Regions from separate parts of the Aminobacter sp. P9b genome, predicted to be linked through region 3. Evidence: riboswitches for the same ligand, from Rfam matches in the RefSeq annotation. Region 3 holds a riboswitch; each other region holds the start of a gene.
The links. Region 3 has a riboswitch for cobalamin ahead of WHT83_RS05030 (TonB-dependent receptor domain-containing protein). Riboswitches for the same ligand answer to the same signal wherever they lie in the genome.
Positions count from the first base shown of each region.

Region 1: it holds a riboswitch for cobalamin, as region 3 does, so the genes downstream of both, WHT83_RS23210 ((2Fe-2S) ferredoxin domain-containing protein) here and WHT83_RS05030 (TonB-dependent receptor domain-containing protein) in region 3, are expected to answer to the same signal.
Region 2: it holds a riboswitch for cobalamin, as region 3 does, so the genes downstream of both, WHT83_RS19270 (DUF1636 family protein) here and WHT83_RS05030 (TonB-dependent receptor domain-containing protein) in region 3, are expected to answer to the same signal.
Region 4: it holds a riboswitch for cobalamin, as region 3 does, so the genes downstream of both, bluB (5,6-dimethylbenzimidazole synthase) here and WHT83_RS05030 (TonB-dependent receptor domain-containing protein) in region 3, are expected to answer to the same signal.

Region 1 is NZ_CP150082.1:4,707,943-4,710,135, reverse strand. Features, by position in the region: gene metH (methionine synthase) at 1-459, shown strand, start outside; cobalamin riboswitch at 502-754, shown strand; gene WHT83_RS23210 ((2Fe-2S) ferredoxin domain-containing protein) at 858-1,667, shown strand; gene WHT83_RS23205 (AraC family transcriptional regulator) at 1,679-2,193, opposite strand, start outside.
Region 2 is NZ_CP150082.1:3,908,164-3,910,356, reverse strand. Features, by position in the region: gene cobW (cobalamin biosynthesis protein CobW) at 1-407, opposite strand, end outside; gene WHT83_RS19270 (DUF1636 family protein) at 404-814, opposite strand; cobalamin riboswitch at 883-1,089, opposite strand; gene WHT83_RS19265 (winged helix-turn-helix domain-containing protein) at 1,085-2,193, opposite strand, start outside.
Region 3 is NZ_CP150082.1:1,008,175-1,010,367, reverse strand. Features, by position in the region: gene WHT83_RS05040 (AraC family transcriptional regulator) at 1-171, shown strand, start outside; gene WHT83_RS05035 (dimethylarginine dimethylaminohydrolase family protein) at 275-1,078, shown strand; cobalamin riboswitch at 1,269-1,471, shown strand; gene WHT83_RS05030 (TonB-dependent receptor domain-containing protein) at 1,468-2,193, shown strand, end outside.
Region 4 is NZ_CP150082.1:4,685,626-4,687,818, reverse strand. Features, by position in the region: gene galU (UTP--glucose-1-phosphate uridylyltransferase GalU) at 1-599, shown strand, start outside; cobalamin riboswitch at 669-852, shown strand; gene bluB (5,6-dimethylbenzimidazole synthase) at 898-1,632, shown strand; gene WHT83_RS23115 (dihydrofolate reductase family protein) at 1,883-2,193, shown strand, end outside.

The DNA.
Region 1 (2,193 bases), 1.2 Mb from region 3:
TATTCCTCGATCATGGTCAAGGCGCTGGCCGACCGCTTCGCCGAGGCTTTCGCCGAGCGCATGCACGAGTGCGTCCGCAAGGAGTTCTGGGGGTATGCGACGGACGAAAGCCTGTCGGGCGACGAGCTGATCGGCGAGGCCTATCACGGCATCCGCCCGGCGCCCGGCTATCCGGCGCAGCCCGACCACACCGAAAAGACGACCTTGTTCCGCCTGCTCGACGCCGAGAACAATGCCGGCGTGACTTTGACGGAAAGCATGGCGATGTGGCCGGGCTCGTCGGTCTCGGGCCTCTATCTCTCGCATCCGGAAAGCTATTATTTCGGTGTCGCCAAGGTCGAGCGCGACCAGGTCGAGGACTATGCCAAGCGCAAGGGCATGTCGGTTGCAGAGACGGAGCGCTGGCTGGCACCGATCCTCAACTATGTGCCTGCCGCCTTCGCCGAGGCGGCGGAATAGTCGGAGCAGCTTTAGGCGCTTGACTTGTCGATGCGCGCCTATAGCTTGCCGCGTGGTTATGGTTCTCCCGCCTCTCGGCGGGAGCTAAGAGGGAATTCGGTAGAAGCCGAAGCTGCCCCGCAACTGTGAGCGGTCAGGGCATGGTCCCGAAAAGTGGTTTCCGCTTTTCGGAAACGATCATGCCCAATGGTGAATAGCCACATTGCCCACCACGTCACTGGCATGAAGCCGGGAAGACGGGCGATGAAGCAACGACCCGCGAGCCAGGAGACCTGCCTGACCAAGTGAGGTTCCGTGGGCGGGGTGTACCACAGGAGCGCGGGTTGAAACGGTAGCCATCCGGCACCGGCTTTGGCCTGCGTTGCCGCAATCCCGCTACGGCTGGTCAGGGATTGCAGGTGTCGAACTCAAGCGAAAACAACTCCGCGCCGCAAAGGCATGTGCTGCTGGTCGCCAAGTCGGCCTTTGCCGCTGCGCCCTACAGGCAGATGCAGCAACTCGCCGGCCTTGCGGCCACGCTTCCCGGCGTCGCCGGTGCCAGCTTCGGCTTCACAGAGCAGGGCACGCCGTCGCTGCGAGAGGCGCTCGGAGCCCTGCGTGAGGCCGGTGCCTCCGACATTCTCATCCTGCCGCTGATGCTGCCGATCGAGCCGAGCTTCACCGCCTGGCTCACCAAGTCGCTGCGCCGCTGGCAGGCCGAGGATGGCGCGCCATGGCCCAATGTCCGCATCGCACAGGGCCTCGCCGACAGTGCGCTCCTGCCGGCGCTGATGGCCGGGCTTGTCGAAACCGCAGAAGTGGCTGCTCCCGTTCCGCCTGCCGAAAAGCTGGTGCCGGAGGGGTCGCTGATCCCGGCACAGAAACGTCGCGTGCTGGTCTGCCAGGGCGGCCCGTGCAACGCCGCCGGCGCCGATCTCATGTGGGGTCACCTGCGCAACCAGCAGGACCGCCAGAAGCTGCGCGTCAGCGGCGACGGCACCATGAGCTGCAAGTCGACCTGCCTCGGCCCCTGCAACCTCGCCCCCGTCATCCAGGTCTTTCCCGAGGGGACCTATTATGGCGGCGTCACCGAGGCCGCCATAGACCGCATCGTTGCCGAGCACCTGCTCGGCGGCCGTGTGGTCGATGAGTTTGCCTACGAGCCAACCGGTCGCAAGCAGACGCTGCGCGCTGCCGCTCCTGTCAAACCCTCGCTGGCCAAATCCTAGCGGGACGTTCGTCAGGCCATTTCGTGCGTGGCGCGGCCCAAGCCGTGGCGCGCCTGTCGCGTCTCGCGCGGAAGCTCGCCGAATTCATGCCTGTATTCGGCGGCGAAGCGGCCGAAGTGGGTGAAGCCCCATTTCAGAGCGACATCGGTGACGGTGGCTTCGCTCGCCACCAGGTCGAAGCGGGCGCGGCGCATGCGTTCGCGCGTCAGCGCGCGCAGCGGCGAGATGCCGAAGGCATTCCTGTAGGCAAGTTGCAGCGTCCGGGGCGCGACACCGGCGGCGCCGGCGATCTCGTGCAGCCCGATGGGCAAGGCGGCATGGGCGCGGATGAACTCCTCGGCGCGCTTGAGATGGCGAGGTGCCGCACCTTGCCTCCGGTCGTCGAAGAACAGGCTCATGTTGCTGGGCTGGCTGCGCAGGAACAGTTCCAGGAGGTGCTGCTCGTACAGAACGTTCTGGATGCCCGATCCCGCTGAAGCCGTCTTCCTCTCCGCGGCCTGGAACAGTGAGTTGGCGAGGCGCCGCC
Region 2 (2,193 bases), 2.0 Mb from region 3:
TCGACCACGGCGATGACGCCGTCGACGGTGACACGGCTTTTCACGCTCGGCCACTGGAAGGCCTGGACCAGCGGCTTGGGCAGCGCCAGGCCCGAGGTTTCGATCAGGATGTGGTCGACCTTCGGCGAAAGCGATAGGATCTGGTCGAGGGCGGGCACGAAGTCGTCGGCGACGGTGCAGCAGATGCAGCCATTGGCCAGTTCGACGATGTTTTCTTCGGGACAAGCCTCAACGCCGCAGCCCTTCAGAATCTCGCCGTCAATGCCGACATCGCCGAACTCGTTGACGATGATGGCGAGGCGCTTGCCCTTGGAGTTCTCGAGGATGTTGCGCAGCAGGGTGGTCTTGCCGGCGCCGAGAAAGCCGGTGACGACGGTGCAGGGAACGCGTTCGACGGAGGCGGTCATTTGTCTTCCTTGATAAGGGCGAGGGGAGGAATGCGCGCGACGAGGCCGCGCTTGAGGCTGTCGGGCCGGCCGCGCCAGGGGATGAGGCCGTCGGTCGAGGTGGCGAAAAGCTTTGCGCCGGTGACGAGGTCTTCGCCCGACGTCGTGCTGAGGTCGCCGAAGACGTAACTCCATGCGCCGTCGCGGATCAGTGCTGCGCTCAGGCGTCGCTTGCAGTTGCCGAGGCATTCGACAGTGAGGACGTTGATGCCTTCGCTGGCCGCAGTTCGGCGGGCGGATTCGGCAAGTCTTTCTCCTGCGCGCGGATGGGCGTCCGACCCGGTTTCGTCGCGGCAGGAGGAGCAGACGAGGATGGTCACTTCAGCGGAGCGCGCGTCGTCGGCAGCATCGCAGGATGCGTCCAGAATTTCGACCGAGAGATTGCCGTCGAGTTCCAAAATACCAGGCTCCTTGCCTGGGACACCCGCCAGGCGATCGGATCAATGTTTGAGACGGCAGGTCTCCTGGCTCGCGAGTCGTCGCCTTCGCACCGCCTTCCCGGGAGGACATCCCAGTGGTTACCGGCCTTGGCTCGTCGCTTACAGTTGCGGGGACAGCCGCGGATTAGGCGCATATGCGCCGCACCGCATTCCCTCTTAGCCTCCGCCGTTGCGGGCGAAGGACCGTCTGTCGGCGATTTAGGCTTTCGCGTGGGGTGGAGTCAACGCAATGGAACGACCAACAATGTCGCTCAGATCAGGTCCGAGGTCGCCGGCAGGTGTCACCTCGATGCGTTCGAGGCCGAGCCAGTCGCGCATCTGCTTCAGTTCTTCGTGGAGTTCGCTTGCCGTGTCCGCCGGCGCGCAAGGCTCGGCATAGGCGGCATGGACACGCAACACGCCCGCCGGACGGTCGGCCTTGAGGTCGACGCGGGCGACGATGCGCTCGCCAAGCAGGAAGGGCAGAACGTAGTAGCCGTACTGGCGCTTCTCCGCCGGCGTGTAGATCTCGATGCGATAGCGGAAGTCGAAAAGCTGCTCGGCGCGCGTGCGCTCGAACACAAGCGGGTCGAAGGGGGCGAGGAGGGCGCGTGCGTGGACCTTGCGCGGGATGCGGGCCTCGGCATGGAGATAGGCCTGTCGATCCCAGCCCTCGACACGCACGGGAATCAGTTCGCCCATCTCGACCAGTTCTTCGAGGCGGCCCTTCATGTCGGCAGGCGACAGGCGGAAATAGTCGCGCAGGCAGATCGCGGTCGCCACGCCATGGGCGCGTGCCGAGATGCGCAGCAGTTCGCGATGCGCATCAGTCGGAGCCGGGATCGGAAGTGCGTGGATGTCCGAAGGCAGGACGCGTTCGGGCAGATCGTAAAGGCGCTCGAAGCCACGGCGCGAATGGGTGGTGATGCGGCCGGCCCAGAACAGCCATTCGAATGCATGTTTCTCCTGGCTCCAGCCCCACCAGCCGCCGGAACCCTTGGCGCCTTCGATGTCGGACGCGGCGATCGGACCGCGGTCGACAACCTGGCGAAAGATCTCTTCTATGTAGGGCCTGTTCGCACGGCCGAACTTGGAAAGCCCGCCATACATCCCGTCCTCGGCCCGCGCCATGCGCCAGCGCAAAAGCGGAAAGGTCTCCAACGGCAGCAGGGAAGCTTCATGCGCCCAGTACTCGAAGAGCATGCGCTTCTTTGGCTGCATGGCATCGTCGAGCAGCGCCATGGGGTAGGGGCCGAGGCGCGAATAGAGCGGCATGTAGTGGGCGCGCACGACGGCGCTGACCGAGTCGATCTGCAGCAGGCCGATGC
Region 3 (2,193 bases):
ATCCGCCACGAGCGCATGAACCTTGCCAAGCGCCTGCTGATCGCTCCCGACATCAAGATCGCTGCCGTGGCGCTGAGCTGCGGTTATGCCGATCCGTATCATTTCAGCCGCGACTTCCGCCGCATCGCCGGCCAGTCGCCGAGCGAATTCAGGCGCGCGCAGGGGCAATAGCGGCTCTGCACGACATGATCGCTGGCCCATTGCCTGCCCGTCGACATGCAACGCCGTTTCGGGCAGGCTGCAATCCTCGCCCCACCAGCATGAGCGCACCGAGATGACGTCCAAGCCAGCGGTCTACGAATTCACAGCGGCCATTGTGCGCGAGCCGGCGCGATCGGTGGTCAACGGCCTGCGCGCCGATGACCGCGGCAACCCGACCTTCGACGGCGTCAAGGCCGAGCATACGGCCTATGTCGCTGCCCTGCGCGCGGCTGGCGTCGAGGTGACGGTGTTGCCGGCGCTGGAAAGCTTCCCGGATTCGATCTTCGTCGAGGACCCGGCATTGGTGTTTCCCGAAGGGGCGATCCTGCTCCGTCCAGGCGCCGAGACCCGGGTCCACGAAACGGCTGAAATCGCACCGACGCTGCGAAAGATGTTCGAGACGGTGCTCGACCTGCCCGCGCCCGGCTTCGCCGATGGCGGCGACGTTCTGACAACGCCGAAAAGCGTGATGATCGGCCTTTCGGCGCGCACCGACCGCGCCGGCGCTGGCGGCCTGATCGCCAGCCTGGCGAGGCTCGGACGCAAGGGCGAGGTCGTGCAGACGCCGGAAGGCGTGCTGCATTTCAAGAGCGACTGTTCGCTGCTCGACAGCGAGACCATGCTGTCGACAAAGCGGCTGGCGCGTTCGGGCGTGTTCAAGGATTTTCGCGAGGTGCTCATCCCCGAGGGCGAGGAGCCCGCCGCCAATGCGCTGCGCGTCAACGACGTGGTGATGGTCGGGGCCGATTACCCCCGGACCATCGAGATGCTCGACAAACTCGGCTACAAGGTGGTCGCGCTCAAGACCACCGAGATCGGCAAGATCGACGCCGGCCTGTCCTGCATGTCGCTGCGCTGGCATCGCGGCCAGCTCTAGAGATCGAAGTTGCGGCGGCAGTTCGAGGGAAGCTCGTCCCGCACGGGGCCAGCATTGCATGGGGCAAGTATAGCGCAAGCTTCACCACGATGTAGAGATCGCGACAACAGCACAGTTCATATACGACATCGGCAGGCAACGATGCGACGAACAGTAATGCGCCAATTGACAAGGCTTCCGCCGACTGTCTAGTTTCGACCCCGGAATCGGTTCCACCGAGAGGTGGATGAAAAGGGAACGCGGTGAGGCCGAAGGCCAAATCCGCGACTGCCCCCGCAACTGTAACCGTTGAGCCTCTTCCATCATGCCACTGAACGCATTCGTGCGTTCGGGAAGGCGGAAAAAGGCGATGACACGGAAGTCAGGAGACCTGCCCGTTCCGGTCACCCATGCTTGTCCACGGGGTGTGGTCAGGCGCGGTCGCCCGTGGCGGTGACATTGAAAAGTGTTGCCGCATGCGGAAGGCCGCCGGGTCAATCTTGTCCCAAAGTCTGCCTGCCGACCTGTCTTGCCTGCGGTTTGGAAACCGGGTGCGATGCTTGTCGCGCCCACCGAACCATTTGGGGGCAGAATTGCTGAGACTTACCCTGGCCGCCGGCGCAATTGCGCTGGCAATTCCAACGCAATCCCAGGCGCAGCAGGTGCCCGCGGCCGAAAATGCAACCGTACTTCGGCCGCTGGTCGTTACCACGCCGCTGCGACGCGAGACGGCGCTCGTTCGCTCGACGTCGTCGGTCACCGTCATCGATGAGGAGGAACTCAAGAAGTCGGCGGCGCCCGACTTGCCGTCGCTGCTCAAGCGCTACACCGGGGTTTCGATCATCGGCTATGGCGGCCAGGGAGCTTCCTCCAACGTCTACCTGCGCGGCATGTCGGCCGGGCAGACGCTGGTGCTGGTCGACGGCGTCCGCACCGCCTCGGCAACCAGCGGCACCAGTTCGATCTTCAACATTCCCCTTGCCTCGATCGAGCGCATCGAGATCGCCAAAGGCCCGCATTCGGCCCAGTACGGCGCCGACGCCATCGGTGGTGTCGTCAACATCATCACCAAGCAGGGTGGCCAGTGTGCCGACGGCCGCAGTGCCTGCGCCAGCATCACGACAGGCGTCACCCAT
Region 4 (2,193 bases), 1.3 Mb from region 3:
CTGGCCAGACCTCGTTCACCCGCCAGCAGGTGCCGCTCGGCCTTGGCCATGCGGTGTGGTGCGCGCGCGAGCTGGTCGGCGACGAGCCCTTCGCATTGCTTCTGCCCGACATGATCATGCAGTCGGAAAAGAGCTGCATGCGCGAGATGGTCGAGCTCTATGCCGAGACCGGCAACAACATCATCGCCGTGCAGGAATGCGACCCTGCCGAGGCGCACAAATATGGCATCGTCGGCAAGGGCAAGGCTGTCCACACCGGCTTCGAGATCGAAGGCATGGTGGAAAAGCCGAAGCAGGGGACGGCGCCTTCGAACCTCTTCATCAACGGCCGTTACATCCTGCAGCCGGAGATCTTCGACATCCTGGCCAAGCAGGAGCGCGGCGCCGGCGACGAGATCCAGCTTACCGATGCGATGCTCAAGCTCGAGAAGCAGCAGTCCTTCTACGGCTACCACTATCGTGGCCGCACCTTCGATTGCGGCTCACCGGAAGGATTCGTCGAGGCCAACGTCGCCTTTGCGCTGTCGCGCACGGATATCAACGAGCGCATGGCGGGTGTCATCGAGGGCCTGCTCAACGAGATGAAGCCGGGTCGCTGACTTCGCTTCAGATGTCGCCCGCGCGCCAGGTTTGGACGCGCGGGGCGATGGCCATCGGCGTCAGTGCCGTGTAGACATCTCCTGCCAGGTGCCCGCAGCGATGCGGGAGAATCGGGAACACGGTGAAAATCCGTGGCGTGCCCAACGCTGTAAGAGGGACCGCATCGGCAAAAGCCACTGTTCGTTGAACGGGAAGGCGCCGAAGGCGGGTTGAACTCGAGCCAGAAGACCGGCCCGGCAGAAATCGTCCATCGCATGGTCAAGCGGCGGAAACCGATTGCTCGCCAGGGGACACGCGATGCCGGCCGACCATACCCATGCCAGTTCAGGCTGTTTCGACACGGCAGCGCAGGATGCCGTCTACCGCGCCATCTTCACGAGGCGCGACGTGCGTAGCCATTTCCTGCCCGACCCGCTCGACGACGAGGTACTGGCGCGCCTGCTGATGGCAGCCCATCACGCGCCGTCGGTGGGTTTCATGCAGCCGTGGAACTTCATTGTCATCCGCGATCTTCAGCGCAGGCAGAAGGTCCGCGACCTGTTCCTGGCCGCACGCCAGCAGGAACTGCCCCATATCGCCGAGGAGCGGCAGGCGCTGTACCGCAAGCTCAAGCTCGAGGGCATCTGCGAGAGCCCGCTCAATCTCGTGGTCACCTGCGACCGCAGCCGCTCGCAGAACTCGCCGCTGGGGCGATGGCACAATCCCGAAATGGACCTCTACAGCACCGTCTGCGCGGTGCAGAATTTCTGGCTGGCGGCGCGGGCCGAAGGCGTCGGTGTCGGCTGGGTCAGCATCATCGACCGCGAGGCGCTCAAGCAGGTGCTAGCCATTCCCGAACATGTCGTGCCCGTCGCCTATCTCTGCGTCGGCCGGGTCAGCGAGTTTGCGCTGCGGCCTGATCTCGAACGGCATGGCTGGGGCAGCCGGCTGCCGCTTGCGGAACTGGTCATGAGCGAGATCTTTGGCGGCGATGGCGAGAGCGGGTTGAAAGAAACCGTCACTGGCCTGTGCGCTGGTCGAACCGCGGCTTGACGTGGCTGGTGACGGCGGACCTCGATGCCCCCTTGTCGGTTCTCGTCCGCGTCTGGCTTCTTTCGCGTCTCGGCATAGATTCCCGACGCTCGTTCCTCGCTCGCGAGGTCGGGACTGACAGTTTGCAGGGAGTGCTTTCGCAAGAGTCCGCATGGGATTCCCTTTGGCGAGTGCGTGTAGAGCGATCGCCCGCTTCTACGCACCGTCGGTTCAAGCTATTCTAAAAGAGCTGGGGCGGAGGATTTGCATCATGGCGAAGCTCGTTTTTGGAATGAACCAGTCCTTGGACGGCTACGTCGACCACATGGCGTTTGGGCCAAGCCCAACGCTTTTCCATCACTTCATCGAGCAGGCGCGCGACCAGGTGGGTAGCGTGTACGGTCGCCATTTGTACGAGGTCATGCGCTATTGGGACGAGGATCATCCCGAGTGGGACGCGGCGAGGCGCGACTTTGCGGCTGCCTGGCGGAGCCAGCCGAAGTGGGTCGTGTCGCGCTCTTTGAAGTCAGTCGGCCCCAACGCCACGCTTGTCGACAATGACATCGAGGCGACGATACGTGG